2 regions of the Alkalimarinus coralli genome follow, and region 2 is predicted to be linked to the other one. Evidence: predicted binding sites of a transcription regulator. Region 2 holds the regulator's gene; the other holds the start of a gene.
What was found. The regulator FNR, encoded in region 2, switches genes on or off when oxygen is low (the NO sensors DNR and NnrR bind a similar motif). The targets are predictions, from matches to a motif close to TTGATCTAGATCAA.
Positions count from the first base shown of each region.

Region 1: hemN (oxygen-independent coproporphyrinogen III oxidase) is a predicted target of FNR. The motif match lies at 8,131-8,144, and genes of this name have one in related genera.

Region 1 is NZ_CP096016.1:1,480,809-1,497,568, reverse strand. Features, by position in the region: gene ccoN (cytochrome-c oxidase, cbb3-type subunit I) at 1-652, shown strand, start outside; gene ccoO (cytochrome-c oxidase, cbb3-type subunit II) at 664-1,272, shown strand; gene MY523_RS06640 (cbb3-type cytochrome oxidase subunit 3) at 1,279-1,464, shown strand; gene ccoP (cytochrome-c oxidase, cbb3-type subunit III) at 1,457-2,353, shown strand; gene ccoG (cytochrome c oxidase accessory protein CcoG) at 2,565-3,992, shown strand; gene MY523_RS06625 (FixH family protein) at 4,139-4,645, shown strand; gene MY523_RS06620 (heavy metal translocating P-type ATPase) at 4,646-7,069, shown strand; gene ccoS (cbb3-type cytochrome oxidase assembly protein CcoS) at 7,166-7,384, shown strand; gene MY523_RS06610 (sulfite exporter TauE/SafE family protein) at 7,414-8,097, shown strand; gene hemN (oxygen-independent coproporphyrinogen III oxidase) at 8,221-9,612, shown strand; gene MY523_RS06600 (phosphoribosyltransferase family protein) at 9,776-10,306, shown strand; gene MY523_RS06595 (Tll0287-like domain-containing protein) at 10,343-10,924, shown strand; gene MY523_RS06590 (hypothetical protein) at 11,232-11,771, shown strand; gene ttcA (tRNA 2-thiocytidine(32) synthetase TtcA) at 11,799-12,647, opposite strand; gene MY523_RS06580 (TetR/AcrR family transcriptional regulator) at 12,897-13,526, shown strand; gene MY523_RS06575 (DUF547 domain-containing protein) at 13,611-14,423, opposite strand; gene MY523_RS06570 (DNA-J related domain-containing protein) at 14,494-15,129, shown strand; gene MY523_RS06565 (polysaccharide deacetylase family protein) at 15,126-16,154, shown strand; gene MY523_RS06560 (MalM family protein) at 16,194-16,760, opposite strand, start outside.
Region 2 is NZ_CP096016.1:2,852,005-2,868,764, forward strand. Features, by position in the region: gene fabB (beta-ketoacyl-ACP synthase I) at 1-828, shown strand, start outside; gene MY523_RS12790 (hypothetical protein) at 1,129-2,241, shown strand; gene fnr (fumarate/nitrate reduction transcriptional regulator Fnr) at 2,397-3,158, shown strand; gene MY523_RS12800 (OmpW/AlkL family protein) at 3,424-4,161, shown strand; gene MY523_RS12805 (hypothetical protein) at 4,265-4,663, opposite strand; gene alr (alanine racemase) at 4,762-5,856, opposite strand; gene dnaB (replicative DNA helicase) at 5,856-7,235, opposite strand; gene rplI (50S ribosomal protein L9) at 7,497-7,943, opposite strand; gene MY523_RS12825 (hypothetical protein) at 7,985-8,827, opposite strand; gene rpsR (30S ribosomal protein S18) at 8,876-9,106, opposite strand; gene rpsF (30S ribosomal protein S6) at 9,167-9,607, opposite strand; gene rlmB (23S rRNA (guanosine(2251)-2'-O)-methyltransferase RlmB) at 9,789-10,535, opposite strand; gene rnr (ribonuclease R) at 10,688-13,174, opposite strand; tRNA gene MY523_RS12850 (tRNA-Leu) at 13,416-13,502, shown strand; gene MY523_RS12855 (saccharopine dehydrogenase family protein) at 13,632-14,759, shown strand; gene MY523_RS12860 (DUF2269 family protein) at 14,752-15,225, shown strand; gene MY523_RS12865 (DoxX-like family protein) at 15,229-15,612, shown strand; gene creD (cell envelope integrity protein CreD) at 15,643-16,760, opposite strand, start outside.

The DNA of each region.
Region 1 (16,760 bases), 1.4 Mb from region 2:
CCTTCACTACAGTGCACTTCCTGACTGGGCTCAAAGCGCAGGTATGGTAATGTCCCTGATCCTTCTTGCTCCATCTTGGGGTGGTATGATCAACGGTATGATGACACTATCGGGTGCATGGGATAAATTGCGTACTGATCCTATTTTGCGCTTCCTTGTCGTATCACTGTCTTTCTACGGTATGTCGACCTTTGAAGGTCCAATGATGGCAATCAAGACTGTTAATGCGCTATCTCACAATACCGACTGGACTGTAGGTCACGTTCACTCTGGCGCACTCGGCTGGGTTGCGATGGTTTCTATCGGTGCAATGTACCACTTGATTCCAAAACTATATGGCCTCAAGGGCATGTATAGCACATCAATGATTAACGCACACTTCTGGTTGGCGACTATAGGTACTGTACTTTACATCGCTGCGATGTGGGTTAACGGTATTATGCAGGGCTTGATGTGGAGAGCGATAAACGACGATGGAACACTAACCTATAGCTTCGTTGAATCACTTGAAGCAAGCCATGCAGGTTATCTTGTCCGGGCCATTGGCGGCGCTATATTCCTTGCCGGAATGCTGATCATGGCTTACAACGTATGGATGACTGTGCGCGTAAAAGACGCTCAGGCTCTTGACAACGTCCCACAGACAGCTTAAGGAGGTTTAGCATGAATCATGAAGTTGTAGAAAAAAACCTTGGGCTGATGATTGTTCTGGTTATTGTAGCAATCAGTTTTGGCGCACTAGTTGAAATTGTTCCTCTGTTTTTCTCAAAGCAGGTAAACGAACCTATTGCAGGACTTAAGCCTTTAAACGCCCTTCAGCTGGAAGGTCGCGATATCTATATCCGTGAAGGCTGTCACGTTTGCCATACACAGATGATCAGACCCTTCAGAGCTGAAACCGAGCGTTACGGTCACTACTCTGTTGCCGGAGAGCACGTATACGAGCATCCATTCTTGTGGGGCTCCAAGCGTACCGGACCTGATTTGGCACGTGTAGGCGAACGATACAGTGACGACTGGCACAGAGCTCACCTATACAACCCAAGAAACGTTGTACCTGAGTCTAAGATGCCGTCTTACCCATGGTTATTTACCGCGAAGATCGACCACAAGATCACTCCAAAACGTATGGAGGCTCTAAGAGCTGTAGGTGTTCCGTACACGGATGAGGATATTGCTGGTGCATCCGAAGCAGTAAAAGGTAAAACCGAAATTGAAGCAATGGTGGCTTATCTTCAGCAGCTGGGTACAGTGCTCAAGAACAAGCGGTAATACATCATGGATATTAATACGTTACGTGGCATTTCAACAATATTGGTAATGATAGCGTTCATCGGTATTTGCCTTTGGGCTTATAGCTCAAAGCGTAAAAAAAACTTTGATGACGCGGCTAATCTGCCTTTTGAAGATGAAGAGATAGCCAAACGTACTACGATCGAAACGGAGAAAAAAGACCATGAGTAGTTTTTGGAGCGCATGGATCATAATCATCAGTTTGGGTAGCGTCTTCGGTTGCTGGTGGCTTCTATACGCAACCCGAAAGAGCCAAACAAGTAATACTGAAACAGAAGAAACAACGGGCCACACCTATGATGGCATTGAGGAACTGGACAACCCACTTCCAAAATGGTGGTTCTACATGTTTCTTGCGACAATCTTTTTCGGGCTAGCTTACTATGCTCTTTACCCTGGTTTGGGTTCATACCCTGGCCTTCTTGGTTGGACCTCTACCAACCAGTGGGAACAAGAAGTTGAAGAAGCAGACGCTGAATACGGGCCAATATTTGCCGCATTCGCTGAGAAGTCAGTTGAAGATCTTTCAAAAGACCCAGCTGCGCTTAAAGTCGGCCAGCGTCTGTTTGCAAACAACTGTGCGATATGTCACGGCTCAACCGCTAGAGGGTCACTAGGCTTTCCAAACCTGACTGATTCTGATTGGTTGTATGGTGGCTCTGCTGATGCTATCAAACAAACGATTGGGCACGGTAGAAACGGGAATATGCCAGCAAAAGGTTTAAATCCTGCAATGTCAAAGTCTGACATTGATGATCTAACAAACTACCTTTTGGCGTTTAGCAACAGAGCTGAAGACAAAGCATCAAGTGAGCGTGGAGCAGCGATGTTCCAAACTGCTTGCGCGGCTTGTCACGGAGCTGATGCAAAAGGCAATTTGGCAATGGGTGCTCCAAACTTAACAGATAATGTTTGGCTCTACGGTGGCACACCATCGATGATCAAACAAACAATTGAGTTTGGTCGTGCTGGTGTAATGCCAGCCCACAATGAGCTTCTTGGTGAAGAGAAGGTTCATGTGCTGTCAGCCTATATTTATAGCCTTTCACAAGGCAAATAGGTTAGTTGAGGAGGGTGCAACGCCCCTCCTCTAACTTTCTAGCAAAGCTAGAATCAGAAGCGCTTAATTTGACCGATAACAGCGCAAAAACTCATTAATAGAGATTGATCGGTAGCAAACGTTAGTTAATCCAAACGACTCCACTAGTCTTTTTATGCAATGTAGTTAAACCAAACTCCATTGCTAAACAGATTAAAATACGGTGAGTGCAATGAGCGCCAATATTCCTGTCAAAAACATAGATCCCTCTCCTAAGAAAAAGCCTGAAGAAACGACAATTGATCTTTATGCTTCAAGGAAAAAGATATATGTAAAAGAAATAACCGGTGTATTTCAACGAATCAGAACCGCCTCACTGTGGCTCTTAATGAGCATGTACTTTATTTTTTGCTGGGTTTCGATCAATGGTGAACAGCTAATATATTTTGATATTCCTGGTCGGAAGTTCCACCTGTTTGGCGAAACATTCTGGCCCCAGGACTTTGTCTTGCTCTCCTGGCTTCTCATCATTTGTGCCTTTGGGTTGTTCTTTATCACCTCACTGTTTGGCCGCATCTGGTGTGGCTATACATGCCCTCAAACCGTATGGACATTCATCTTTATGTGGGCTGAGGAGAAAGTCGAAGGGAGCAGAAATAAGCGAATTAAACTGGACAAAGCACCCAATGACGCCTCTAAAACCCTTAAAAAAGTTATTAAACACAGTATATGGCTTCTAATCGCTTTCGCGACTGGGCTAACATTTGTTGGTTATTTTTACCCTATTCGTGAGCTGGTCGTTGACTTTTTCAGCTTTAACTTTATCGGTGGCTGGGCTTACTTCTGGATCCTGTTTTTCACTGCTGCCACGTACATTAATGCGGGCTGGTTAAGGGAGCAAGTCTGTCTTTACATGTGCCCATACGCACGTTTCCAGTCAGTAATGTTTGATAAAGATACAATGGTTGTTTCATACAACCCCAACCGGGGGGAGCCGCGAGGCAGCCGGAAAAAATCTGCTGACCCCAAACAAGCAGGACTAGGGGATTGCGTCGATTGTGGAATGTGTGTCCAGGTATGCCCTACTGGAATTGACATTCGCGATGGTCTTCAATATGAATGTATTGGTTGTGCCCTCTGCATTGACGCCTGTGACCAGATAATGGACAAGATGAATTATCCGAAAGGGCTTATCAGCTACAGCACCGAGAACTCACTAGAAGGAAAGCAGAGCCATCTTGTTCGCCCAAAATCAGTGGGTTATGGTTTGATGCTGCTGTTTATGATTGCGTCTGTCATCTACGGGGTAACATCCAGAGTACCATTGGGTCTTGATGTTATTAAAGACCGCGGTGCGCTATACCAACTAACCGGAATGGGCCTGGTAGAAAACTCTTACACGCTTAAGGTCATTAATATGTCTGACCAGCCGCGTGAGTTTGAGCTGGCGGTTACCGGTATAGAAGGTCTATCAATCTCGACAGAGACAAGGTTCACGGTAAACTCAGGTGAAGTCTACTCTTTACCCACAAGTATTGAAGTCGACCCCGCTAACATGACACAAACCAACCATGACATTGAGTTTGTCGTTATTGCCAACGATGACAAGTCTGTTAAAGCAACATCAGACAGTCGTTTTCTTGGCCCGCTTAGTTATTAATTTGCTCTCGAATCAATCCCAAAACCAAGAGTCAATATGCATTTGACGCTTGGTTTTGACGGATACAATTGAGATAATCCCATATTGAGTGCTGGCACGAATATGTGCCCCTCGATTTCTTTAGTTTTATGTAGAAGCAGCCTGATATGACAAACTTTGATAGAGACACAACACCTTGGTTTAAGCAGTTCTGGCCATGGTTTCTAATCGTAATCCCTTTGGTCACAATTATTTATTGTGCCATTATGATCTATCTCGCAGTTACATCAGAAAACTCCCTTGTCAGTGACAATTATTACAAAGATGGGCTTGCGATAAATCAAAGTCTTGCGATGGACAATAAGGCAAAAGACCTTAATTTGAGTGCTGAACTACGTTTTGGCGAGGCCGGACGAGTCTCTCTCATTCTGGATGGAGACTTACCCACTCAGCCCTCATTCTTAACACTTAAACTGCTTCACCCAACCGTCGATGGCCAGGATATCGAACAAAAACTCCTACCTGAACCAGGGTACGTCTACTCGACTCAACTGGCGACTCCTTTAACTGGCCGTTGGTATGTTGATGTTATTGCGCAGGATTCAAGCTGGAGGTTGAAAGGCCAAACAGCCCTACCAAGCTCCACTCCTACTGTACTCGAATCGGGCTCATAAATGGGACAACATTCAGGGCTCTGCTATCACTGTGGGGAGCCCAATCCCAGTAACTCCGAAATAAGTCTACTTATCTCAGGTGAAGAGCATGCATTCTGCTGTCATGGCTGTAAAGCCGTTGCACAATTAATCTCAGAAAGCGGGATGGAGGGCTTTTATCAGCATAGAAGTCAGCCATCCGTTACCCCTCAGGAAATTGAAGAGACAACACTAAACGAGTTGAGGCTCTATGATAACATTGAGCTGCAAAAAGAGTTTGTCATCCCGGCTTCTTCAACTGATAACAGTCACGCTCGCAATGAAGCAACGCTCATCATAGAGGGCATTACCTGTGCTGCCTGCATATGGTTATTGGAAAAGCACATATCGTCAAAGGTCGGGGTAGACTCTTTTTCGATCAACCATACCACACAGCGAGCAGCTCTGTGCTGGAACCCTGAAGAGATAAAGCTTAGCAATATTCTCATGATGGTGTATCAGCTTGGCTATAAAGCACACCCGTTCAAGCCCAACCTGGAAGAGGAAATTCTAAATAAGGAAAGAAAAAGAGCTATCATCAGGCTCGGAGTAGCTGGCTTTGCAATGATGCAAAACATGATGTTCTCTGTACCACTTTACGTTGGTATGGTCAGCGGAATTTCCGATAACTTTCTCTTGCTGTTCCGCTGGGTTAGCCTTTTAGTAACGACCCCTGTTGTTCTGTACTCAGCACGCCCTTTTTTCCAAGCGGCTCTCAGAGATATAAAAACACGCCATTTGACGATGGATGTTCCTGTCTCGCTTGCAATATCTATTGCCTATATTTCAAGCGTGTTTATAACCATATTTGGCGGAGAAGACGTATATTTCGACTCCGTCGCCATGTTTACTTTTTTCCTTCTACTTGGCCGTTTTTTGGAAAGCCAGGCCCGATTGAAATCAGGTCAATCAATCTCTCAATTAACTAACCTTATTCCCCCATCAGCGATAAAACTTGTTGATGGAGAAGAGGTGGTGATTGCAGCCAAGGATCTCAAGGTAGGAGATATAGTGCGTATAAAGCCTGCCACGCCCATTCCCTCAGACGGGGTCATAACCAAAGGCCAAAGCAGCGTCGACGAATCTGCCTTAACCGGCGAGTTTATGCCTATTGAAAAACACGTCGGAGATATCGTTGTTGGGGGCACCAGCAATGTTGAGAATATGATTGAAGTATCAATTACTGCGGTTGGCCAAAATGCACGGTTGAGCTCTATTATGAGACTCCTGAACCGAGCTCAGGGAGAAAAGCCCAGAACTGCATTGATAGCAGATAAGGTCGCTAGCTACTTTGTTGCCGCAGTACTTGTTATAACAACATCGGTTTTTGTCTATTGGTGGTTACAGGGCTCTCAGGATGCCTTCTCAATTGCACTTTCTGTTCTGGTCGTCACCTGCCCTTGTGCACTGTCTCTTGCAACACCAACGGCGCTCACTGCAGCCACAAACCTGCTACGGTCTAATGGGTTTCTGATTACCAGAGGCCACGTATTAGAGTCCCTGGCGCAGGCCGATGAGCTTATTTTTGATAAAACCGGTACGCTTACTGTTGGGCAAATTGTTATTAGCGACATTGTGCCAAAAGCAAATCTCGATGCCTCAGCGTTACTTTCAATTGCAGCGAGCCTGGAGCAGCATTCAGAGCACCCGATAGCAAAGGCCTTCTCTCGCGATAAAACAACGGTTATTGCCGACGCCATTGTTGCTACCCCCGGAGGAGGCGTCGAAGGCGTCATCGACAACACCACATACAGACTGGGACACGCAAAGTATGCAGCTCAGATAGTCTCCAAGTTAAAATCGCCTTTTATGCCCCCTACTGATGGGCAGTGGCTTGCTCTAACCTCACCTGGCGGCCTTCTTGGCTGGTTTCAGATTGAAGACAGACTAAAAGACGAAAGCAAAGAAGTTATTGGCAACTTAAACGCTCAAGGCTATAGGTGCTCTCTTTTAAGTGGAGACCAGTCCGGCTCAGTCTCATCTACAGCCCAGGAGCTGGGTATTAGCAATGCAATTGGCGGCGCAACACCGGAAGACAAATTGGCATATATGCAGTCAATACAAGCAACAGGTAGCAATGCAGTCATGATAGGCGATGGACTAAATGATGTCCCGGTAATGGCAGGAACCCAGTTATCGATAGCCATGGGTAATGCTAATGACCTAACAAAACTGAAGGCTGATGCCATTCTACTGTCTAACAACCTAAAAACGCTACCACTCGCGCTATGCGTTGGGAAAAAGACTCGGCATATTATCCGCCAGAATATTAGCTGGGCCATAGGGTACAACCTGATTGCTCTGCCTATGGCAGCGGCCGGTATGATACCGCCATACGCTGCGGCTATTGGAATGTCTGCTAGCTCACTCATCGTGGTTTGTAACGCAATGAGACTCAGAAACTAATGCAGCTGTAACCACTGGGCTGAATAAACCGCTGAGTATCTAGCCGCAGCATAATTCGGTATAATTTACCTGCCACTCCCATTTGAGGAAGTTACCGTGGAAATTCTTTACGCGCTGATCCCCTTATCGATTGTTTTAATCACTCTAGCTGTAATGGTGTTTAGCTGGGCAGTAAAAAGCGGCCAATTTGATGATCTTGAGGGGCCTGCACATAGCATTCTTTATGATGATGATAAAGATATGATCCCTCCAACAGAGGAAACTGCTTCCGAGAATGAGCGCCCCCTTAGTGAAGATGAACGTACTTCATCATAGCATTTCAACAGCCCCTGACCTTTATCCATATGGAAAACACGCTCGAACTTAGCACCGCATTCATCATCGGACTTCTTGGTGGCACACACTGCATTGGCATGTGCGGCGGGATAACCGGGGCACTTTCAATGGCAATTCCTACCGGTGAAGGGTACCAGAAACGCCTTATTACAACGCTACTCTTCTATAACACCGGTCGAATTTTTAGCTACTCCCTCGCCGGATTTATTGTTGGGAGCTTTGGCTGGCTACTTGCAGAACAGGGCTCATTTGTATTTTTTGCACTTCGGAATATTGCGGCAGTGTTATTAGTGCTGATGGGGATCTATATCGCCGGATGGGGCAATGGATTGGTCATCATTGAAAAAACAGGAGGTCATTTATGGAAAAGAATTCAACCCCTGTCTAAGAAATTGCTACCAGTTAAGAGTTTAAAAAATGCACTATTGCTGGGGACTCTTTGGGGCTGGCTACCCTGCGGACTGGTATACTCAACACTTGTATGGTCAAGTATGGCGAGCTCCCCTCTTACCTCTGCAATATTAATGGTTGCCTTCGGTCTAGGAACATTACCCGCTATTATGACTACAGGCCTTCTCGCCGAAAGGACATCCTGGCTGATAAAAAGCACCGGTTTTAGATCAGTGTCAGGCGTTTTACTAATAACTTACGGCGTATGGACACTGCCGTATGTCCAATCACTTGCCGCCTAGTGAACAAGTAATAAAATACGCAAAAAGCATCCGTTGATATGTATCAACGACCCATTTATAGATGCCGCTATACTGAGCAGCATACTTTGAACCTATTCCACCCCTATCAGGTTAGCCCTAAGCATGAACAATATCGACAAGTTAATTTGGAATGAAGATCTAATAAGGCGCTATGACCTTTCTGGCCCAAGATACACTTCATACCCTACAGCAGTACAATTCGATGGAGAGTTTGGTGCAAAAGACTGTGTTTCCGCTTCAAATATGTGTAGAGGGAGCTCGGCGCCGCTTTCATTGTATGTGCATATTCCATTTTGCGCTCATGTTTGCTACTACTGTGCATGCAATAAAGTTATCACTAAACATAGAGACCGCGCACAGCCTTACCTGGACAGACTGTATAAGGATATTAAGATGCAGTCTGACCTGTTTGCCGAAAACCGAATTGTCGAGCAACTGCACTGGGGTGGTGGCACTCCAACCTTTATCGCCGACGAGCAGATGCGAGAATTAATGGCAGAGCTTCGGAAAAACTTCCGGTTGCTCGATGATGACAGTGGCGACTACTCTATTGAGATCGATCCGCGAGAAGCCAGCGAAGATACGCTAAGTACATTAAGAGACATTGGCTTTAACAGAATCTCATTAGGTGTTCAGGATTTCAATCCCAAAGTTCAAAAAGCGGTTAATCGTGTCCAATCTGAAGAGGAAACCCGTTTTGTTTTGGAAAAAGGCCGTGAGCTCGGATTTAAGTCGATAAACCTGGATCTGATTTACGGGCTTCCCTTCCAAACGCCGGAAACATTTGCAGAGACAGTAAAACGTGTGCTCGATATGAGCCCGGACAGGCTTTCTGTGTTCAACTACGCACACATGCCTCATCGTTTTATGCCACAACGCAGAATTAACGAAGAAGATTTACCCACTCCTGACCAGAAGCTCGTCATTCTTCACGAAACAATTGAGACACTGCTGAATGCTGGCTATGTCTACATCGGAATGGATCACTTTGCTAAACCAGACGATGAGTTAGCTATTGCTCAAAAGCAAGGTAAACTTCACCGAAACTTCCAGGGTTACACAACCCATAGTGACTGCGACCTTATCAGCATGGGCGTCTCATCGATAAGCCAGGTTGGTCAGTGTTACTATCAAAACCACCACGACCTTGAAGAATACAATAGCGCTATAGATCAAGACTTACTGCCTGTTAAGCGCGGAGTTTGGCTTACTGATGATGACCTGATTCGAAAAGATGCGATTATGCAACTCATCTGCCATTTCAGCCTCGATATGAAAGCATTCGGAGAACAGCATTCATTAGATTTCTCTGAGTACTTTAAGGGCGAGCTGGACAGGCTGTCCCAATACGTAGCTGACAACCTGATAAAAGTTGAAGGCGATACAATCTATGTTCAACCTGGCGGCCGACTGCTTATTCGAGCAATTTGCAAAGTTTTTGATAAATACATCCCTGCAGAAGAAATTCAAAAAGGATACTCTCGAATAATATAGTCTCTCGATGACTGGTAGTGGTTATTGCATTCTGCCTCCACTCCCAGTCATTCCCCCTACCCTTTCCAGTAAGTTGTCCTAAACTTAGCCTATAGACCCAAGATATTTATATCACGCTGCACGCAACTTTCTCATTCATACGATAATGACAATGGTGAGCGCTATGGTATTCGATGATTATCTTATAAAGTCATTAATTACTCGTTTTAATAATTGGCCTGAAGACAATTTAAGCTATTTTGATTTATCAAAAATATCCTCAAACCCAAAAGCATTTAGAATGGTAGTTGATGCTTTAGTGCACAACTATATTGACTCTGATATCAACCATATTGTCGCTATAGAGACGAATGCCCTTCCTTTTGCCTCGGCAGTATCCTATTCGCTAAACTTGCCGTTGTCTTGCATAAGAAAATACAAAAGAACCCCTGAAAGCTGGTATGAAGAAGCACATAAAGGGGTCAATTATGATTCGCTTTATATTAGAGAGCACGAGTGCGCAAGCTCTGACAACGTGCTGCTGTTTGATGATGTTATAGCCACCGGCCAAACAGTGAGCACGGCAACAGCGCTCATCAGGCGTAGCGGGGCCACAATAAATGAAATTTGCTGCATCGTCGCCATTTCAGACTGTGGTGGCGTTTCTCAAGCCCAATCACTTGATTTAAATCTATTTCCACTTATATCAATTTAGTATTATTATATAACCACATATCGATATAGGTGAATCATGTTTACAAAAATGCGAAAAACAAAGTCCTCTACCCTTCTTCTGGTAGCACTATTAACCACCCAAGCTAACGCGTCTGAACGCATCGCCAGCCTTGAAAACCAAAGCAGAGATGCAATCAAATCACTTGCAACCGAGCTAAAATCTGAACTGGTTGCAAAAATGAAAGAAGGAGGCCCTATTGCAGCACTTAAAGTGTGCAATGTGAAAGCTCCAGTAATTACCTCATCCGTTTCGCTCAGCAAAAATCTTGAAGTGAAAAGAACAAGCCTGAAAACAAGAAACCAATCTAATACCCCAGATAAATGGGAACGCGAGATACTGGTCTCGTTTGAAAAACAAAAATTGGCGGGAGCTAACGTCAGTGAACTTGATCAAAGCAGCATAATGAATATAAATGGGCAAAAATATTTTCGCTATATGAAAGCGATACCCACACAAAAACCCTGTTTAGCTTGTCATGGAAAAAATATCGATAAAGCCTTGCGTGAATCAATCGCTGAGCTTTACCCAAACGATCAAGCAACAGGCTTTGATCATGGCGATATAAGAGGTGCTTTCACTGTAAAAATACCGCTCTAGCCCAATTCATATAAACTGAATTAGTTCAGACTAAATCTCACACCTCTCTATGCCCCAAATATAAACGCTCAATTTACTTAATTGTCTGTTTTTTGGCTGGGGCTTCGCCACCTTATTGACAAGCCCTATCACTTACAATCTGTAACAATTAAATTTCACAGACTTCCAGCACCAATAACGTTTAGTACCTATACTAACGTTAACAGTGTGTTAGCGTGCTTTATTAAAAAATATTTTATAAAAGGAAGCTAACTAAATGGCCCAGGATTTGCCTTTTTAGTTTGTAGTTAGTTTAGCGAGCTTTATCATGTCAATAGATGCGCAGAGTTTAAAAGAACAGGTTATTGAGCCAACTCTCAAGTATTTGAACGGGTATACGCCTGCTGCGGTGAATCTACTACTAGGCACTGCAGCGGTTGAAACCCAGCTAAAACCATTAGAGTTTTACAATTCAGGCGTAGAGAAAAGTGGGATAGGCCTGTTTAACATTTCACGTCAGCGCCACATAGATATTTGGGACCAATTTCTTGCATTTGATCCTGATTTAGCAAGCCAGGTTCGAGGGCTTGCTAGCCAAAGAACCTTCTTAACTAACCCTCACACGGAACTTGGTACCAACCTGTCCTACGCCACAGCCATTGCATGGTGTATTTATAAGCGATCAAACCTGATAATAGAAAACGGGGCCACCAAGTCACTTGCCGCCTACTGGAATGAGCATTACCGGCAAGAAGAGTCCGATTACAATCTATACGATTTCCATAAACGCTATAACAGCCTGATTATGGCTACCTCACACCCTATTGAGGGCAGTAAGAATAAGCTTCAGGCTATCGATGCGGCGTAAGCCAGCGTGGAAAGTAACACAACTTCATTATAAGTTGATCACATCCAACTTTTCAAAAGGCTCAATTGGTTCTGCGTGAGTCATGTTATCAAAGTCGTATTTTGAGGTATCAGCAAGGTGCGAGGGAACTACATTTTGGATAGCTCTAAACATATTTTCTAGCCGACCTGGATGCTGCCGATCCCAATCCTGGAACATTGCTTTTATTTTTTTCCTTTGCATGTTCTCTTGCGAACCACAGAGATTGCAAGGAATAATGGGGAAGTCTTTTATGTTTGCATAACGAGCTATGTCTTTTTCCCTGCAATATGCCATCGGACGGATAACAATATTCCGGCCATCGTCGCTCTTTAGCTTTGGTGGCATTGATTTAAGCTTGCCGCCATAAAACATATTCAGAAACAGTGTTTCCAGAATATCATCACGGTGGTGCCCTAGTGCTATTTTCGTCACGCCATGCTCAGCTGCAAAATTATACAGAATGCCGCGCCTAAGCCTTGAGCAAAGCCCGCATGTTGTTTTGCCTTCAGGTATTTTATCTTTAACAATACTGTAAGTGTCTTTTTCTATGATGTGATATTCAATGCCTAACGATGTTAAGTAACCCGGCAAGACAGTATCAGGAAACCCTGGCTGCTTTTGATCGAGATTCACGGCAATAATGTCAAACTGTACTGGAGCCCGTTGCTGCAAGTTCATGAGAATATCGAGCATCGCGTATGAATCCTTACCACCGCTCAAACAGCACATAACTTTATCGCCTTCGCTAATCATATTAAAATCAGCAATGGCCTTCCCTACTTCACGCCGTAACAGCTTTTGTAGTTTGTTTTTCTCTAGCTGCTCTTTTTTGTCTACTTTTACCGCATTCGTCATAACAGTCTATCTACCGCTTATAAGACACAATTTTCAGGCAGCGATTATAAGGCATTTGCTCTATAAACCATAATGCAAAACCAACGGGGTTTATATCGACTCAACCAAATAAAATGTCGCTACTTAATTGATAAACCTATTAATATCGGCTTAAGGTCACACTTTTGCGCAATTTAGCAACGCCCCCTATGTGCAATAAAAATTAAAAGAGATATAATCCTTTTGCTCTAATTCATAAAGGATATAAGGATGATTAAAGAGAACTTAGGGAAGAGAGAGCTAAATCGGATCAACAACAGAAAAGCAATAATTTCTGCTGCACGAGACTGCTTTAGCGAAAAGGGATACGATCAAGTCACCGTTCGGGATATTATTCGACGCACAGGTCTAGCGTCAGGAACTTTCTATAATTATTTTGAAGATAAGCAGTCTATATTTTCAGCCTTACTCTCTGACTATATTGAACGCCTGGGATCTCATCTTCACGAACTTAGAAAGAGCTCAGAAACGCTGGAATCATTCATTCATTCGACCTACCTCGCCGTTTTCACAGCAATTTCCGAAGACCCTGTGGTTTATCAGCTAGCGCACACCAACAATAGAGTCATTCGTGACCTATTCGGGGAAAGTATTATCGGCACTAACATCGCGACACTTGAAAAAGATATCGATGATGCAATAAAACGAGGCGTTATTCCCGAAATTGATTCTCACTTTCTCTCCGCCGCATTCTTTGGCGTGGCTTACGAAATAGGCCTGAGAGTGGCAAATACCTCTATGCCAGACCCAACAATGGCTGCAAAATTTGCAACCGGCTTATTTATGGGTGGAATCAAAGAGATTTCCCAAGCGACCCTACTCTCGGACTCGGTCAGTTAGTACATCGACCAACCGCTTTCCACTTATAGTTCTTTCGCTATAAGTGGAAGGCATACAGACCTCTTTAATAAGGCGTTCTGTGGTTTAGTTAGTATCGTTCAACTGCCAATCATACTCATAATCTACATCTCCCTGAAATGACTTTAACACAGTTGCTTTCGACTTATCTAAATAGTGCGATAGATGCGTTTTTAGCTCCTGAAAACTCCCAAAGTCAACCGAATACCAATCATAGATTTTCGATAAAATTAGCTTATCGCCATAAAACCTTAGAGCCTTATCAGAGTTAATAAACTCCTTTGCAGCGGAGTCCAGCTGCTCATTTAGGTTCAATGAACTAATCGGGCTCAATGGCAAGTTAGGGCAACCAATACTTGCACAATTGACAACATAGTGAATTCTATTGTCATTCCATATAGGCCGTAAAATTCTATGTTCAATGTCATTCAACGAAATACGCTTTCCGGCAATCGTAATAATATCTTGATCCCATGGCCCAAACGAAAAGAAGCCGCCAAGCTTCGTGATACTAGTTGTAGGGTAGTTATCCAAAATCAGATCAATCGTCGTTGAGTTATATAAATTCACCCAATAAGCAAACTGCTCATTGCGATTAAAGTCTCGGGGATCAAGTTGACTAAGGGTCAAAATATACCCCTTTAACTCCCGATGGTCTGATCGGGTAACGCTTGAGTAGTCGACAAGCCTTGTTTCACTTGAAGGCTCAACGAATGACGCATATTTAACCAAAAAACGTTCCCAGGCTTTGTGAGAGATAGTCTCGACACTACCCTCGTTTGATGCGTCCCAGTAAACCCAAAGATCGGCCTTAGGTGCAGATTGAGCCGAGAAAACAATGCATAATGTTAAAATGGTAAACAGCGAAATTTTAGCCATACTAATATCAGCTCCAATTAAATTAATAAACGTCTATACTACACGCTCAACTCTCGGTTAAAGTCATTCGATGCTTGAAAACGATCAAAACTCAGACACTCTTATATTTCAGCTATGCGACACTATAAAGACGGTTATTTTGACTTCATCCAAGCCTACTTTATCGGAGTACGAGCTAATAAAAATGTTGCAGTCTGATCAATATAATACGCTCTCGAAGCTCCGTTTTGATCAATCAGAGCAATTATTTCAGCTTCACTTCCTAATATTCCACTCACTATACAAGCTACAACAAACGCTTCTGGATGAAAAGATTGGTTACCTTGAAATCTCGCCACTTAATATTACGCTCACACCCTATAAAGAAAATGAGTCAAATGAGCTAACGTTTTCTCATAACACTAAGATTGCACAATATTACTTAAACATTGAAAACCTGAAAAACACAACAAAACAAGAAATCGACCAACTCCTATTGTCTTTCTGGAAGACATTTATCAGCCCAGACAAACACTTAGAGTCTCTCAAAGTACTAGAGCTTACTGCCCCTGTTTCTTATGATGAAATAAAAATACAATATAAAAAGCTGGCATCAAAACACCACCCAGACAAAGGGGGAACAAAAGAAAAAGCTCAACAGATCAATCAAGCGATGGCTACATTAAACAGTATCTATAAAAACAGAAATCTAGCGTCTATAAAATGAAACCTCACAATTTAGTTCTTAGCATATTACTTTTTCAGGCGGCTCTCTCAAACGCCGCCGTTGTTCTTCAATATCACCATGTTGATACAGAGACTCCAGACAGCACTAGCACCTCTCCAACGCTGTTCAAAGACCATATAGAGTTCATAGTGAATAATGACTTCAAAGTCACCCCACTGACAGAGATCACCCACAAACTAACTAATAACGAAAAAGTTGAAGATAAGACCGTTGCCATTACATTTGATGACGGCTACATTTCAGTTTATGAAAACGCGTTCCCTATTTTAAAGAAATACGGCATACCCTTTACCGTCTTTGTAAATACTGACCCTATTGAAGCAAACCGACCCACACATATTTCCTGGTCACAACTCAGAGAAATGAAAAACAACGGAGGAACAATAGCAAACCATACTCATAATCATAGTTACCTGATTGAACCCAGGAGTAATGCGAAAGTCCGGGAAAACCATATCATCAATGAAATTAATACTGCGCAGTCAATTATTAACAAGAAGCTAAAACAGGATATTAAGCTGTTTGCATATCCTTATGGGGAGTTTGACAAAACTACAAAGAAAATACTCTCTGAACTGGGGTATATCAGTTTTGGACAGCATTCGGGGGCTATTCCTTCTGAGCCTGATTTTCAGGCTTTGCCCAGGTTCCCTGCTTCGAACCAGTATGGACAATTTCCTCAATTTGCTCAAAAGTTAAACAGCACAGCATTCGAGAATACAACGTTTAAGCCAAATAGCGGTATCGTATATCAAGATAGGAATAACCCTCCAGAATTATTTATCTATGGGGATTCATCTGCAATAAAAAACATCAATTGCTTTGGTTCTTCAGTTGGTAGGTTAGAAAAAGTGAGAGAAAGTGCATCAACATACATGGTAAAAGCGCCAACTCCATTCAACATGCGAAGATTTCGCTATAATTGCACATCACGATCTACCGAAACAGGGCGTTTTAGCTGGATATCTATACCTTGGATCAACCTGTCAGTAAGTAACCAATAACGTATAACGTAGATTGTTAAACCTCTGCGCCCTGCCCAGTTATATTTTCTTAATTTCTAACTCTAAGGAACCAGTTTTTTGGTTTTTAAAATTAATAACTTTACTGCCTCTAATTTGGTTCCTGGTTAACAAGATTTTTTTTGTTGTATTGATAAGAACATAACGTTCCTTATCTACTCCATTTATTTTAAAAAGTCCTTTTAGATAGCCGTGCCGCCGCCAGTTCTCAGGAGAAAACTCCATTGAGGGGTTTCTAATGATCCGAACGACTTCGAAATTATCATCCAGGAAAACAAGTTGAGGGAAAAAAACGCCATTCTTTACGCCTGTTTTGCCGCTACTTTTAACGAATGTTTTGAGACTCAGACTATAGGTTTCCTGGGTGTTGGGTAGTAGAAATAGCTGGAACGGGCTTTTTCCTTCAGCAAAATTGAAGGATTCCGATTTTTTGTCAATTTCAACATAAACAGAGTCTTCAAACGTCAGAGTATCGGGTGATTCTTTTGGCAATTCTTCACAACATTTCTTTGCAAAGGCATCAATAAAGTTTTCTTCTTCCTTACCAAAAAACAACTCCCTTGCGTACTCATCAGCCTGGTTAGCAAC
Region 2 (16,760 bases):
ATGGTTCCCAGAGTTATGGCCAGTACAGTCTCGGCCTGTTTGGCTACCGCATTCAAAATAAAAGGGGTTAACTACTCAATATCGTCGGCGTGTGCAACAAGCTCCCACTGTATTGGGCATGGTATGGAGCAGATACAGTCTGGCAAGCACGATATTATTTTTGCTGGCGGCGGCGAAGAAGAACACTGGACTCAATCCATGCTGTTCGACGCAATGGGCGCACTCTCAACTAAATACAACGATGCACCTGAAACGGCTTCGCGCCCATTCGATGAAAGCCGTGACGGCTTTGTTATTGCTGGCGGGGGTGGAATGCTGGTGCTCGAAGAACTGGAACATGCTAAAAAACGAGGCGCGCCTATTTATGCAGAGTTAGTAGGCTATGGTGCCTCGTCAGATGGATACGACATGGTGGCACCTTCTGGAGAAGGCGCAATACGCTGCATGCAAGAAGCATTGGCGACCGTCGATAGCCCCGTTGATTATATTAACGCGCATGGCACCAGTACCCCGGTTGGAGACGTATCAGAACTGCGGGCGGTAAAGGCCGTTTTTGACAGCAATGTTCCCCCGGTATCTTCTACCAAGTCACTCTCCGGCCACTCGCTGGGTGCGGCTGGCGTTCATGAGGCGATTTATTCCCTGTTAATGCTTGAGCATGGGTTTATTGCAGCCACCGCCAATGTGACAAAATTGACAGAGGAATCAGAGGGAATACCGGTGATTACCGGCAACGCGATAGAGCAAAAACTAAATACTGTCATGTCAAACAGCTTTGGCTTTGGCGGCACCAATGCAACGTTGGTATTTAGAAAAGTAAGCCACTAGGCTTTATTCATCCATAGGGGGCAAGACATCCCCTATGGATGCTATTCCCTCCCCTGACTACGCGCCCATTCCTGCCCCCCATTGATTTACCAACCACTTACCACACATTCTTTTTCCGAAAGAGACCTTTGCACGACGTTATGAGCGAAGTAGTCATGCAAAGGTTTCCAAAAATAGCACATCAATAGGTCTATTGATGCAAATCAACACCCCTATTACGTCGTTGAGTAGACTACAGTTTCCAGATTAGATGTTAGTGAGTATGCCACCCTCGGGCGTTGAACAAATTTAGGAATAATAATGGGATCTCCATTTGAGAAGATTACCCCAATAATAGCTGACCACCGAACACTACAGGATGTTTTTGGGGATAATGCATACCCAACAAGCCGCACTATGAGACAAATTTTTTCACACAAAGACTGGCTATTTTGCACAAATAGTTTCCGATATGACTCTCCGGACAAGCCAGGTCTATTCGTTGAAGACAGAGGGTTTAGTCTTCAGAGCTATACTGACATCATTACCAACAGCAACAGAACAAACTCTGAACTTGCATTAAGCTTGTCTATGCCGCTGCAAAATACGTTGTGCAGTTTTCCTAAGCAAAATAACAGCACCACAAGCAAAATCACCCCGGTTAGAAATTATATCGACCACCTGCTCCATGAAGTTCGTTTACTGAGTGACCTAATCCCCAGAACTCGCCGCATTAATTATATTCACTGGCAGGGGGAGATTGCTCAACTGCTAAGCCCGGCAGAAATGACAGAGATTATGTATTCGCTCAATAAAGCCTTTACGCTACAAAATGAACAAGAAGGCACCTATGTCATTGAACTGGAGAAAGTGCCTGCGGATGATGCAATTATTGCGCTGATAAAAGGCTTGGGCTTTAACCATATTTGCCTCGGCACCCAGAACAGGGATCAAGGCCCTATTGATTTTGATTTTTTAGCCGACCAGGTAAAAATATTCAAGCAGTATGGCTTCAAAACGGTCAACGTACGATTTCTTACCAGACAACATGAGTCATGCGAACAGCTCAGTGAAAAACTGGAAGGGTTAATTGGTATCGACCCGGATACCATTTACTTAATAGACGAAGAAGAGCGTCAATCAGTCCTTTCAGGCGTCGAAGCCGAAGAGACAACCACCTGTGACTGTCATAAAGAGTTTGAAAACAGGCTTATTGAAGCAGGGTTCCAGAAACTGAATCATGTTAAATTCTCAAGGGACAATTCAGTGTCCAAGGGTATATCCGGTGATTTAGTTGGCATAGGTTTAGGCGCGACCAGCCTAATTGAAAACTCGTTTTCTCATAACGTCGACCAGCTTGATCAGTACTACCAGAAACTACAAAGTGGTCAGCTGCCTTTTGGTTATGGAGGTTATATCCGCCCCAAGTACTAACCCTTATTAGACTAAAGTATTAGTTCCTGCAATTTGCCTCCTTATCCTTCTATATCTAGTAAGTTTATATGCTAGAATTGCCTCATCTATGTTCCAAAAAGCATAAAAATTGATTATCCTGATGGAATAAAAGCTATTAACCGAGTAAAGCGAAGATGAGTGAGAAAATAGCAGCTATTGATCCGCAACCAGCAACAGGTATCCATCAGTCCTGCTTACAGTGCAGTCTGAGCAACCTGTGCATTCCAATTGCAGTTAACAAAGATGACATTGATCGCCTTGAAGACCTCATAAAACAAGGGAAGACGATCAACCGGGGAGATCATATTTTCAAGGAGCACTCCCCCTTTAAATCTTTATTTGCAGTTCGTAGCGGCGCAATTAAAACCTACTCAGTTACCGAAGATGGTGAAGAACAGGTAACCGGTTTTTACCTCCCTGGAGAGATAATTGGTCTCGATAGCACCAATACAGATTCGTACAGCTGTTCAGCAAAAGCACTTGAACGCGCCAGCGTCTGCGAAATTCCTTTCGGCCAACTCGAAACACTGGCTGCTAAAATCCCAACACTCCAGCACCACTTTTTTTCGCTGATGAGCAAAGAGATTCAGGGCAGTCGGCAACTCACCATGCTGCTTAGTAAAAACACCGCTGAAGAGAGAATAGCCTCCCTGTTACTAAGCCTTTCCAGCCGATTCAAGCTACGCAAGCTGTCCGGCACACAGTTCCGACTCCCTATGCCCCGAAATGATATTGGCAACTATTTGGGACTTGCTGTAGAAACAGTAAGCCGGGTATTTACCCGTTTCCAAAAAAGTGGGCTTATTTCAGTTCAGGGGCGAGAGGTCATTCTTGAAGATATGGATGCACTTGTAGATATCGTTAAAAATCACGGCAAGTGTATGAAAGGCGAATAAATTCACACCTCCCCTCCCCGAAAAAGAGGCTTAATGCCTCTTTTTTTATATCTACTTATTAGTTACTCAAAACAACACAACAAAAAAATACCTCCTTATAGGTATCTTTAGTTAACTTGATTTATCTCATTTTATTTTCATTTCTCACACTTGCCACCAATAGCCGATATTATTTTATTGCGATATGTCAATTTAACAAAATTCACCATAGCTACACTGCGCCCATCACAACTTAATCACTTCGAAACTCAATCAGGGTAGCTATATGTTAAAAAATGCATTAACTTCATCTCTTGTTGCTGGTTCACTATTAATTAGCCAATCTGCTTTTGCTTATGAAGCAGGAGATATTTTCATTAAAGGCGGTATCGCAACTGTCGATCCCCAAGAATCCAGCTCAGACATTGTTATAAATACCCCGGCTCTGGGCCCTGCCACTGGTGCAAAAGTAGGCCTGAATTCTGATACCCAATTAGGATTAGTATTCAGCTATATGGCGACCGACAGAATCGGTATTGAGCTACTTGCTGCAACACCATTCAAGCACGACATTTCTGGCGCTGGCGCAATCTCAGGCGTTGGAAAACTGGGTGACACCAAGCACCTTCCACCAACGCTCAGTGTGCAGTATTACCTGGCAGAGCCAGACGCAAAGTTCCAACCTTATGTTGGAGCCGGTATCAACTACACTATTTTCTTTGACGAAGGAACTACAGATACACTAACAAACTCAATTGGTGCATTGGCAGGCCTGACTGGTACGCCAGGTGTGGTAGCCACAAGCACCAAGCTTGATATTGATGACTCAATTGGCGCTTCGCTACAAGCGGGTTTTAACTATGAAATCACAGAAAATGCCGGGCTAACCGCAGCTGTTTGGTGGATCAACATCGATGCCGATGCTGAAATTACCGCGCAAACCAATGTGGGAACAGTAAAAGCAAATGTTGATGTTGAAGTAGACCCTTACGTTTACATGCTAGGCGCATACTATAAGTTTTAAGCCTACAGTAAGTTTTAAGCCAAACACCAATAAGAGAACCTGGCCTTTAACAAGGTCAGGTTTTTTATTTAGAGATATTGGTTAAGGTCTACCCTTAAAGTCTTCAATCTTCAGACTCTATAACACGAAGAGCAAACAACCCACCCAGAAACGCAAAGAAAGCCCCCAGTACAACCATAACAACCGCCATCAATGTAATGCTACTATTTTCTGCCGAGGAAGTTACCGAAGCAACGCCCGCTAAGAAGCCAACAGCTGCGGCGTGCCACGCTTGCTTTTGATTTGCAATCGTACCTGTTAAAAGCCCTCCAAATGCCATCGTCAGGCAATAAACCAGCATTGCAAAGATAAACCAAATTTCTTGTTTATAGGTTGAGAAAAATACATAGTCACTCGCTGCCATGCCTATGTATGACGCTAGCAGCACATAAATAGCCTGGCCGAACAGCCCCACCAAGATCGTCACTACCAACCCGATAATAAGCGCTTTCCAACTGATCATTGAATTTATCCTGAAAATGGGAATTATTGTAAAGCTGAAGTGTATATTAGCGAGTGCTGGAAGGAATTGACTTACTACAGATCACTCAAGTTAAGATGTCACTCTTCGGAATATAACCTTGGCACTCTTGATGTAACACCCGTTAGCAGCTCATAGCCAATCGTTCCGGCAGACATAGCAACCTCGTCGACTGAAACGTTCTTGCCCCAAAGCTCGACGGCATCCCCCACTTTGGCATCGGGGTGATAAGTAAGGTCAACCGTCAGCATATCCATTGAAACACGACCTATTAGCGGTACAACGCGGTCCCCCACCCATACAGGCGTACCTGTTTCGGCATGACGCGGGTAGCCATCACCATACCCCACCGCAATGGTACCCACTTTGGTTTCGCGACTCGCACGCCACGTCCCACCGTAGCCCACGCAATCCCCTGCATTCACTTCATGTATCGCCATAATACGTGACTCAAGCGACATGACTGCGGCTAACCCAAGGGCTTCTGAGGATAAGTGCGGCATAGGTGAAGAACCATACAGTATGATTCCGGGCCTGACGCAATCAAAATGTGCAGACTTATGGGCGAGCAACGCTGCGGAATTGGCAGCAGTCAACAATAACCCCTCAGACATTGAGCCCAGATTATTAACCACCGAACTAAACAGCGCCAGTTGTCGCTCTGTTTCTGTAGTCTCTAACTCATCGGCGCTAGAGAAATGGGTCATAAGCCCTACAAGCTTAACCAACGGGGTCTGCTTAAGCCTGTAGACCAACTCGCGCGCCAAGGCGGGCTTGAACCCCAACCTGTTCATGCCGGTATTCAACTTGAGCCAGACAGCGACAGGTTGATTAACCTCTGTAAGCGCGTTTAGTTGCTCAAGCTGATATTCAGAGTGAATAATCAACTGCAGTTTGTGCTCCGCAGCTAATAACACCTCTTCAATCGAAAAGGCCCCCTCCAGCACTACCACAGGGTTATCAATTCCGTTTTTCCTCATTGCTATTGCCTCATCGACACAGGCGACAGCTAGAGGCGCATCAGGGATTGCTCGTGCGATTTGACAGATACCATGACCATAACCGTTGGCTTTAATAACCGCAACACATAACGCGTCTCCGGCCAGCGTTGAAGCCAGCTGGTAATTTGCTTTAAAAGCGTTAAGGTCTATCTTGGCAAAGGTGGGTCGGGTCATTAGAACTCGCCATCGTAATCAGTGTGGGCAAGATCCTCAAACTTGGTAAACTGCCCCTGAAAGGCGAGTTTGATGGTTCCTGTAGGCCCGTTTCGTTGCTTACCGATAATAATCTCGGCAATCCCCTTATCAGGGCTATCTTCGTTATAGTAGTCATCACGATAGATAAACATAATAATATCGGCATCCTGCTCAATTGCGCCTGACTCTCGCAAATCCGAGTTGATAGGACGCTTATTGGGTCGCTGCTCCAAACTTCGGTTAAGCTGAGACAGTGCCACAACCGGGCATTTCAACTCTTTAGCCAGCGCTTTAAGCGAGCGAGAGATCTCAGATATTTCAGAGGTTCGCCCCTCGGTATTCCCAGGAACCTGCATAAGTTGCAGGTAATCGATCATGATCAGGCCAAACTCTCTTTTTGTTTCACGGGCAATCCTCCGCGCCCTTGAACGTACCTCAGTCGGGCTCAAGCCAGCAGTGTCATCAATATAGAGCGGTTTGTCTTTTAGCAAGCTAACCGCTGACGTCAAACGAGGCCAATCATCCTCCTCCAACTTACCACTTCTTACACGCCCTTGATGGATACGCCCCATAGACGACAACATACGCATAACAATCGCATCTGATGGCATCTCCATACTGAATACCAGTACAGGTTTACCCGCTCCAAACAAGGCATTTTCAACCAGGTTCATCGCAAAGGCCGTCTTACCCATAGACGGCCTTGCAGCCACGATAACCAGATCTGATGGCTGTAGCCCGCCAGTATTGGCGTCTAGATCTCTAAACCCGGTCGTCGTTCCCGTCAGCGGATCATCGGTATTGAACAACTCATCGATGCGCTCAAGTGTTTGTGTCAGAATTGGGTTAACATTTTGAGGCCCCCCCTCAGATGCTCTAGACTCTGATATCTGAAAGACTTTACGCTCTGCTTCATCTAACAATTCGGAACTCGTTCGTCCCTGAGTGTTAAATGCAGAGTCGGTTATTTCTCCAGAGGCTGAGATCAGTTTTCTGAGAATAGCCCGCTCACTAACAATTTCAGCGTAGGCTCTTATATTTGATGCACTGGGCGTATTCTTAGCCAAATCACCCAAATAAGAGAGTCCGCCAGCATTGGTTAGTTCTCCGAGCTTTTCCAGCGCCTCAGACAGCGTAACAACATCAAGTGGCTGTCCTTCGCCAGCCAGCCTTGCAACAACCCTGAAAATAAGACGGTGTTCATGTCGATAAAAGTCGTCCTCAACCACCTTATCAGCCACTACATCCCATTTACTGTTATCAAGCATAAGACCGCCTAAAACAGACTGCTCAGCTTCGATTGAGTGAGGGGGGACTTTAAGCTGACTCAGCTCTGTATCAGAATTCATATTATTCATGATTTACCGCAACAACTTCCTGGAGCATAGATAGGGAGAACATTTAAGCGTGACAAAACACATCAGGCTATTTTAATGCGTCAGTAAGAGAATTAAAAACAAAAACATACCGCTGAAACAAATACGGCCCAAGGGTTCGCTAAAGCTTATCACTTTAACAACCCTTGGGCCGTATTCGCAATTCATCAACCTGTTCCCGGATAACCTTAAAGATATAAGTTATCTCTATGGCAAGCCCGGGAACGTTGTAGCTAGTAAGTATTACTCAGCAACAACTGTCAAGCTAACGACTGCATCCACATCGCTGTGAAGGTGAACAGTAATTTCATACTCACCCACTGCACGAAGTGGTCCTTCTGGAAGGCGAACTTCGCTCTTGTTCACTTCAACTCCAGCCGCTGTGATTGCATCTGCAATATCACGAACGCCAATTGAACCGAACAACTTACCTTCATCACCCGCTTTAGAAACGATAGTGACTTCTTTTGAATTTACTTGTTCTGCACGTGCTTGTGCAGCAGCTAGCTTCTCTGCTGCTGCTTTTTCAAGTTCAGCACGACGAACATCAAACTCTGCAACATTTGCTGCAGTCGCAGGAACTGCCTTACCGTAAGGGATAAGGTAGTTACGACCGTAACCTGATTTTACGCCAACCTTGTCACCAAGGCCGCCGAGTTTACCGACTTTCTCGAGCAGGATAACTTCCATCTCGCAAACCTCTTTAAACCGTCTGTGATAGCCAACTAGTTCTACTGGTCGATTTCGCTGTTGTTAATTCGACCTCTAAAGTCAAACCAACTGTCCAGTATCGCCATAAAAATAATCAGCAAAAACAAGCTAGGCCCTAATAATAATGCGCTCATATAAAACACAAATAACCAGTGCCCGCCCAAATTCCGTTTAGCCACACTACCATGAACCAATGCAATGCCAGCCAGTGTCAGCGGTACCAAAATAATCAGCACCAACAGAACAATATTTAAACTTATCGCCGGACCAAAAAGCGTTAAACCAACAGCACTCAGTGAAAACACTGGTGATAGCTTAAAGCCATGAAACTCCTGACGAAAACCTCCCGGGTTGTAGAGCGAAGACTGCCAGCTTCTCGCCAACATCACTGCCCCTAATGCTATTGCCAGATATGTCGTCGCCAAACTACCGACCATTAGAGAAGTGAACGCGGGTTCTAACTCCCCACTGAGCTGTTTAACCATCTCAGGGTCGATCTGCCTATAAACGTCTTTGGCCATATCGATTAATTGCTGTACGACTTCCGGCAGCATAACAGGCAATAAAAGCCCCGTTGTAAATGCAACCAGCACACCTGCAATTAACATCTTTTCCCAGGAAACAGTCTGCCTTAGAGCGACAGCCATAACCCAAGAAAGAATTAACACTAACACTATTCCCGGATCGCCGAGCTTAATCCACCATGCTATTGCAGGTAATGAAGCCCAAACCAAAATATTTGTTCCTTGTCCCACTCCTTTACGCAAAGTAACCAGAGTTAGAACAGCCGCACTTAACCAAAACATCAATGGCAGCGCTGCGGCAATCACCGCCACGATTACGGCCTGTTTCGGGCCGCGCATCAAATATTCCGCTAATGCACGCATACAGGGTAATCGCTACTTTTTAACTTACTCGTGGTGGTTATCTGTAAAAGGTAACAGAGCCACGTAACGTGCACGCTTGATAGCTGTTGCCAACTGACGCTGATAACGAGCTTTAGTACCAGTAATACGGCTAGGAACGATTTTACCGGTTTCAGATACGTAACCTTTTAAAGTTTCGATATCTTTGTAATCTATTTCTTTAACCCCTTCAGCAGTGAAGCGGCAAAACTTACGACGACGAAAAAAACGAGCCATTGTAATTTCTCCAAATTAAGAATTTTAACTAATATTTAACCAATCAATGCAAAAGGAAGATTACTCTTCGCCTTCTGCCTGGCCTTCAGTATCAGTAGCATCGGCAGCTTCAGGAGCAGTCTGTTCAGCAGCTTCAGGAGCAGGACGACGATCTTCACGATCATATCGACGCTCTTCGCGACCTTCAGATGCTTTAATTAGAGAAACTTCAGTGATCGCTTCTTTACGACGGATGATCATGTCACGAATGATCGCATCGTTGAAACGGAAGTTGTGGGATAACTCATCCAACGCTTCACTTGTGCATTCGATGTTCATAAGAACATAGTGCGCCTTGTGAATTTTGTTAATAGGATAAGCCATGTGGCGACGGCCCCAATCTTCCAAGCGATGAACTTCACCACCAGCATCAGCGATGATGCCTGTGTAACGCTCAACCATTGCTGGAACTTGCTCGCTTTGATCCGGGTGCACCAGAATTACGATTTCGTAATGACGCATTGTATCTCCCTACGGGTTATAAGCCTCCCATAAGCGGTAAATCACTTTGAGAAGCAAGGAGTTGAATTGATGTGTTTTAAGAACCGCGCATTTTAGTGTTTAAGCAGGGGGGTTGCAAGCAGAATTTGAACAAAAAACAGACGATACAGGTAAGGTCTCACTCACCTGTAGCATGTTGGTACTATTTTAAGCTATTCCTTTGTCTCACCGCCTCAAACAGGCATACCCCGGTTGCCACTGAAACATTTAAACTACTCACCGATCCGGCCATGGGAATTTTCACCAAATCATCACAATGCTCTTTGGTCAAACGGCGAAGCCCTTTCCCTTCTGCCCCCATAATCAGGGCAACCGCACCGTTAAAGTCGTTTTCATAAATCGTTTTATCGGTCTCTCCGGCAGCCCCCACTAACCAAACACCATACTGTTTTAACCACCGCAACGTGCGTGCAAGGTTAGTGACTTTTATATACGGCACATTCTCAGCGGCACCGCAGGCGACTTTCCGGGCAACACCGTTTAGCGGTGCAGACTTATCTTTAGGTGCAATAACAGCCTGCACACCCGCCGCATCCGCAGAACGCAAGCAAGCCCCCAGATTATGAGGGTCAGTCACACCATCCAACACTAACAAAAACGGTTTTTCATTGAGGGATTGCAGCAACGCTTCCAAATCCCCCTCTTCCAGCTCAGCTGCTGTGTCGCACTCAGCAACAACGCCTTGATGGCTACCATTTACTATTTTGTCGAGCTGGTGGCGATCAACACTTGCTATGCTCACACCACGTTTTCTAGCACTGACAAGCAGGCTTTCAAGCCTTTTATCTTTTCGCCCTTTTAAAATCAGCAAGCGTTTGATTTTCTCGGGCTCTTTTTCAAGCAGCGCATTCACTGCATGCAGACCAAAAACATTTTGAAGCTCAGACATTATTAAGGAACCTCTTATTAATGTCATTCCCGCGAAGGCGGGAATCTATAACATACCGAAGACATTGGATCCCCGCCTTCGCGAGGATGACGGAAAGTGAGTAGGTCAGGGTTTCCTTTATCATTGCCATTTTACAATTATATTAATGTTCACTACTTCTGAACCTTTCTCTTACGGGGCTGTGCGCTCCCTGCCTTTGCGGTTCGTGGCGTCGATTTTTTAGCTGAAGCGCTCTTTTTGCCTTTCTTCTTTGTTATTTTTTTCTTTTTACCCTTCCCCTTCTCTGGCATTTTATCCAGCAAGGCCTTCCGTTTACTCTTTGGGCCAGACTTGGCTTTTCCTTTTTCAGCGGTTGGCCCGCGTCTACCCGCAGGTGCGCCCGCCCTACTTTTTCCATTTCTGCGACGGGGCTGACCCAGAATCTCAAAGTCAATCTTTCGATCATCAAGGTCTATCCTGACGACCTGAACACTAACGGTATCGCCCAGGCGATAACTGGCACCAGTGCGCTCTCCTACCAGTCGATGCTTCGCCTGATCGAAGTGATAGTAATCACTCTTTAACGAAGAAACATGCACCAACCCGTCGATATACAGGTCTTTGAGTTCAACAAAAAAGCCAAACGATGTCACGCCTGAGATAATACCTTCAAACGTTTCACCCAAGTGCTGCTGCAAGAACTCACATTTGAGCCAGCTCACCACATCACGAGTCGCTTCGTCTGCTCGTCGCTCTGTCATTGAGCAATGCTCGCCCAACTGCAACATCTGCGGCAAGTCATAGTGATATGGGTTTTCACTTGGCTTAATCACGTCAGTTCGTAGCACCTGAGGGCAAGGCACTTCGCTATGAATCAGCGATTTAATGGCACGGTGTACCGTAAGGTCAGGATAACGCCTGATAGGCGACGTGAAATGAGCATAGTGAGGGTAACCCAGTCCAAAGTGGCCTTCCTCTTCGGGGCTGTAAACAGCCTGGCTCAAAGAGCGCAGCATTACCGTTTGGATCACACTAAAATCCGGGCGCTCTTTTATCTGCCCAAGTAGTGTCTGATAATCTGAAGGTTTTGGCTTATCTCGATCACCTTGTAACTGCAAGCCAAGCTCGCCTAAAAACTCTCTCAAATTTTCAAGTTTTTCAGCGCCGGGGCCTTCATGCACACGGTATAGCGTGTGCATTTTGTTCTTCTTAAGAAAACGAGCCGTCGCAACGTTAGCTGACAACATACACTCTTCAATAATCTTGTGTGCTTCATTACGCTGTGTTGGCACAATTTGCTCAATCTTACGTCCTTCACCAAATAGTATTCGGGTTTCGACTGTTTCAAAATCAATCGCACCACGCGCATCCCGCGCCCACCTCAAGGCATGGTAAAGGTCAAAAAGGTGATGCAAATGAGGCAGGATATTCGAATAACGTTCGCATAACTGCTGACCTTCTTCGCTCTCAGGGTGCTCCAGCATCGAACTCACCTTGGTGTAGGTCAGTCGCGCATGAGAGTGCATAACGCCTTCGTAAAATTTGTAGCCGCTTAACGCACCATTGGCACTAATGGTCATTTCACAAACCATACAGAGCCGATCTACTTCCGGGTTTAATGAGCACAGGCCGTTTGACAAGACTTCAGGGAGCATTGGAACAACATGGTCAGGGAAATATACCGAGTTCCCTCTGTTATACGCTTCCTGGTCAAGAGGTTGCCCCCTCTTAACGTAGTGAGCCACATCGGCTATCGCCACGTACAGTCGCCAGCCACCCGATTTTTTAGGTTCACAATAGACCGCATCATCGAAGTCTCGAGCATCTTCGCCATCAATCGTCACCAGAGGAAGATGACGAATATCGATTCGGTGTTGCTTATCGGCTTCTGCCACTTCGCCTGAAAAAGCCTTTACCGCCTGAGTAACTTCAGCAGGCCAAACAAAGGGAATACTATGGGAACGAATGGCAACATCAATCTCCATTCCCGGTGCCATGTGATCGCCCATGACCTCAACCACTTTACCGACGGCACTGGTGCGCACAGTCGGATGCTGAGTAATTTCTACCACAACATACTGGCCATGCTTGGCGTCCATACAGGCATCAAGCGGAATCATGACATCGTTCGCTATTTTGGTATTCTCCGGGGTCACAAACGCAATGCCACTTTCAAGGCAAAGACGTCCGACCACCTGCGCTGTATTTCGCTCCAGCACCTCAACAATAATAGCCATTCGCCGTCCGCGCTGATCAACATCATCAACACGTACCAGCACTTGGTCACCATGAACCACTGAGCGCATTTGTCTGGCCGTTAGGAACAGATCATCTGTGCCGTCTTCGGGTATGACAAAGCCAAAGCCATCTTTATGCCCCTGCACCCGGCCTTTAATTAAACTAATGCTGCTAGTCGGCACATACTGCCCACGCCGGTTACATATAAGTTGCCCATCACGGCTCATGGCGATCAGGCGTCGCCTAATCGCCTCGATAGAATCTTCATCTTTCAAATTTAGCGCCTTGCACAACTCTGGGTGAGTCGCCGGTGCTTTTGTTTTTTCCAAATGCGCTAGAATAAACTCTCGGCTAGGCACTGGATTATCGTACTTCTCCGCCTCTCTCTGGGCATAAGGATCACGTACTTTTTTCTTTGACATTCAATTTCCTGCAGCTCTGCTGCGTTGTTATAAACTCTGGTTTCAAAAATATCTGGGGGTTCATTTAGCAATTGCACTCATTATAGCGGCAAAGCCCCACACAAGCTCAACTATTGATAACGATCCCCCAAAAATTCGTTGACAAAAAAATAGGGGCTGGTTAAAGTTCGCCTCACATTTGGGGCTACCAACCCCCACAGATCAATACACATCTATTGTTACGATCATATGTATACCCTCTGCCGAGGTGGTGAAATTGGTAGACACGCTAGCTTCAGGTGCTAGTGCTCTTCGGGGCGTGCCGGTTCAAGTCCGGCTCTCGGCACCATTTGATTCTTTTATTCTGTCAAACCTCTCTATCTTATCTCTCACAACACCAAACCCAGCACAATATCATTTACAATCATTCGCTATGATAAAGCTTACGACTTGATAAACCAGTCTCAAAGGCCCTCAATTGAAAGCAAAAACAGTATTGATACTCGGTGGCTACGGAAACTTTGGCAAGCGTATCGCCGAAAATCTGAAGGATGTCGCAGATGCCAAGCTACTTATAGCAGGCAGAAGCTTAGACAAGGCGACTCAGCTTGCAGAGCAGTTGCAGCAAGAGTCAAGAGCAACCATAAAACCCATTGCGTTAGACATCAACAAAGAAGACTTTGAAGAGCGACTAAAAGCGATAGCCCCTCACATAGTTATCCATACTGGCGGCCCGTTCCAGGGGCAAGACTACCGAGTTCCTCAATCGTGCATCAATATCGGCGCACACTATATTGATCTGGCTGATGACCGCCGATTTGTATGTGATATCAAGACACTTGACGCCAGTGCTAAACGCAAAGGTGTGTTATTGGTAAGTGGTGCCAGCTCAGTGCCAGGGTTATCCTCCACCGTTGTTGAGCACTATCAACACCTCTTCTCTAGTATCAATTCAATTGATATTGCCATTGCGCCAGGAAACAAAGCTGAACGAGGCGAGGCAACCGTTAAAGCTATTCTTTCTTATACTGGCCGTCCTTTTAAAGTTTTTTCTAAAGGCCGTTGGGGAAATGTCTATGGTTGGATGAACCCAAGAAAAGTTGATTTTGGCGACAATGTGGGCCAGCGCTGGCTTGCCAATGTCGATGTACCTGAATTGGAACTTTTTCCAGAGCGTTATTCGGTTAAGGATTTTGTTCGCTTTCAAGCCGGGCTTGAGCTGTGGAGTTTGCATCTGCCGATGGTCGCAATGGCGTATTTAGCCAAAATAAAGCTCGTTAAAAGCTGGGCTCCTCTTTCAAAGCTTATCGTTAGAATGAGCGAACTGTTTCTTCCTTTCGGAACAGATAAAGGGGCAATGCATATTCATATCAAAGGGGTTGATAGTGCAGGAAAAGCAAAGCACGTAATATGGTCTCTTTACGCCCATGACGGCGTTGGTCCATATATCCCCACGATGTCAGCGACTATTATCGCTAGGAAGCTGCTTAAAGAACAACCGAGCCTGATGGGGGCAACACCCTGCTTAGGCCTATACGAACTAGACGAGTTCGCCAGCGTAGCAAAAGAAAAAGAGATATATTTCAAGGAGCAAATAATTGGATAGTTACCTGCTATTAAAACTACTGCATATCTTGGGAGCCGTGATCGTTACCGGAACAGGAGCAGGTATCGCCTTCTTTATGTTTATGGCCAACAGGTCAAACAATGCTCAAGCAATACATATTACCGCCAAGCATGTGATCTTAGGCGACTGGTTGTTTACTGCGCCAGCTGTAATCACTCAGCTTATTACGGGGGCTTTGCTTATGAGAGAACTAAATTACTCTATTCACTCAGAGTGGTTCTACTCCGTAGCGGCTCTATTTGTTTTTATTGGGTTATGTTGGTTGCCCGTCTTACGGATTCAATATCGATTACATGCGCTGGCAACAGACTCTATAGATGAAAACGAAGTAACACCCGAGTTCAAACGTCTAATGCGCATTTGGACGCTGCTTGGAATTCCGGCATTTACAGCGATTATCGTCATATTCTGGCTTATGGTATTTAAGCCCTTTCCAGTTATTTAAGCTATGCAGAAAGCACAAACGCCATTACACAAAATAGCCATTTACTCTCTGTCTTTCTTATGGATTTTCACAGGCCTTACTTCCATCTTTTTTGATAAAGCGTTCGGTTACCAAACTCTCGCTAACTCAGGAATCACCGGAGAGCTGGCTGACTTGCTTATATACGCTGGAGGTAGCTTAGATATTCTTATAGGGGCATGGCTTCTTACTTCAAAATGGACTCGTGCCTGCTGTATCGCACAAATATGTGTTATTTCAATTTATACGATACTACTATCAATATTAGACCCTTCTTTTTGGCTACATCCATTTGGGCCATTGACCAAAAACTTACCAATAGTAGTATTAATACTGATGATCTACAGCAGTTCGGCCACTAAAAACTAATCCACCAACCCCATCACTTCCTACTACCACCTACTTCCTCCCTAATGTAACCCCCTCTATCGCTTCTAGGTTGTACCAGTCAATTTTTCGAGTGACGGTCATCAATACTGTCAGCACAAGGAACACCAATATAGACCCCATCAGCAAGGCGAAGTCTTCGGCCTGAACAATCACGTAGAGAAGACCATAGAGCACAACAATCATCAGCGAGAACAACAGCGCAGATTTAAAACTCTTGAGCATCACTTTTGCGTAGAAGAGTATTAGCCCTGAACAGCAGGTAACAGCGATGCCATAAGCCCAGTGAAAGGCGATGTGCTCAGCCAGAGAAATTAGCAGCAGGTAAAACACTGCGATGGCTAACCCGACAAAAGCATATTGAATAGGATGAATACGAATCTTTTTGATGTGCTCAAAAATAAAGAATGTAATAAAGCTCAAACCGATAAACAGCATGGCATATTTCACCGAACGTTCTGATTGCAGGTACACATCAACCGGCTCAATAAAGTTGACTCCCGAACCGGAAGCCTGCAATTCGTGGCAGTTCAATGACTCGATACAACGCGTTAGCAAATCAGCAGCGTTGCTGGAATATTGGGACGTCAGCCAACGAGCGGTAAAGCCTGATGAAGAAATGTTTCTATCGACCGGTAGTGCAGTTCCGGTAAATTCCGGGTGTGGCCAGTCTGATTTCATCTCGGTTCGGGAGTCATCTGCTAACTGGATAAACGATAGCCCGCCCATTCCTCTAAGCGATAGCTCAAGTGAGAGGTTAATATCCTGCACATTGTCAATGAGTGACTCCAGCTCACCATGGAGCCCTCCGACCAAAGCGCTGAGTTTAGTGCCAGGCGTCAGTAATGTTTGTTCATCGTCAATCGTGAGCGAAGGTGCGCCGCTGATCCCGCGCACATCAGAAACATGGATGGATAGATAAGGAACGCCGAAGCCTTCAAATCGAGGGGTATTTTTGATTCGGTTTAGAAATTTATTGATTTTTTCAGCAGAAAACAGTCCTTTAAGACGAATATCACTGTTATATACAGGTACTTCATAGATCCCTTTGAACACGCTTTTATTGGCGACATCTACCTTGTTTTCCATACGGTCAGGCAACAGTAGCGCCTGTTTCTCGGACGCCTTTA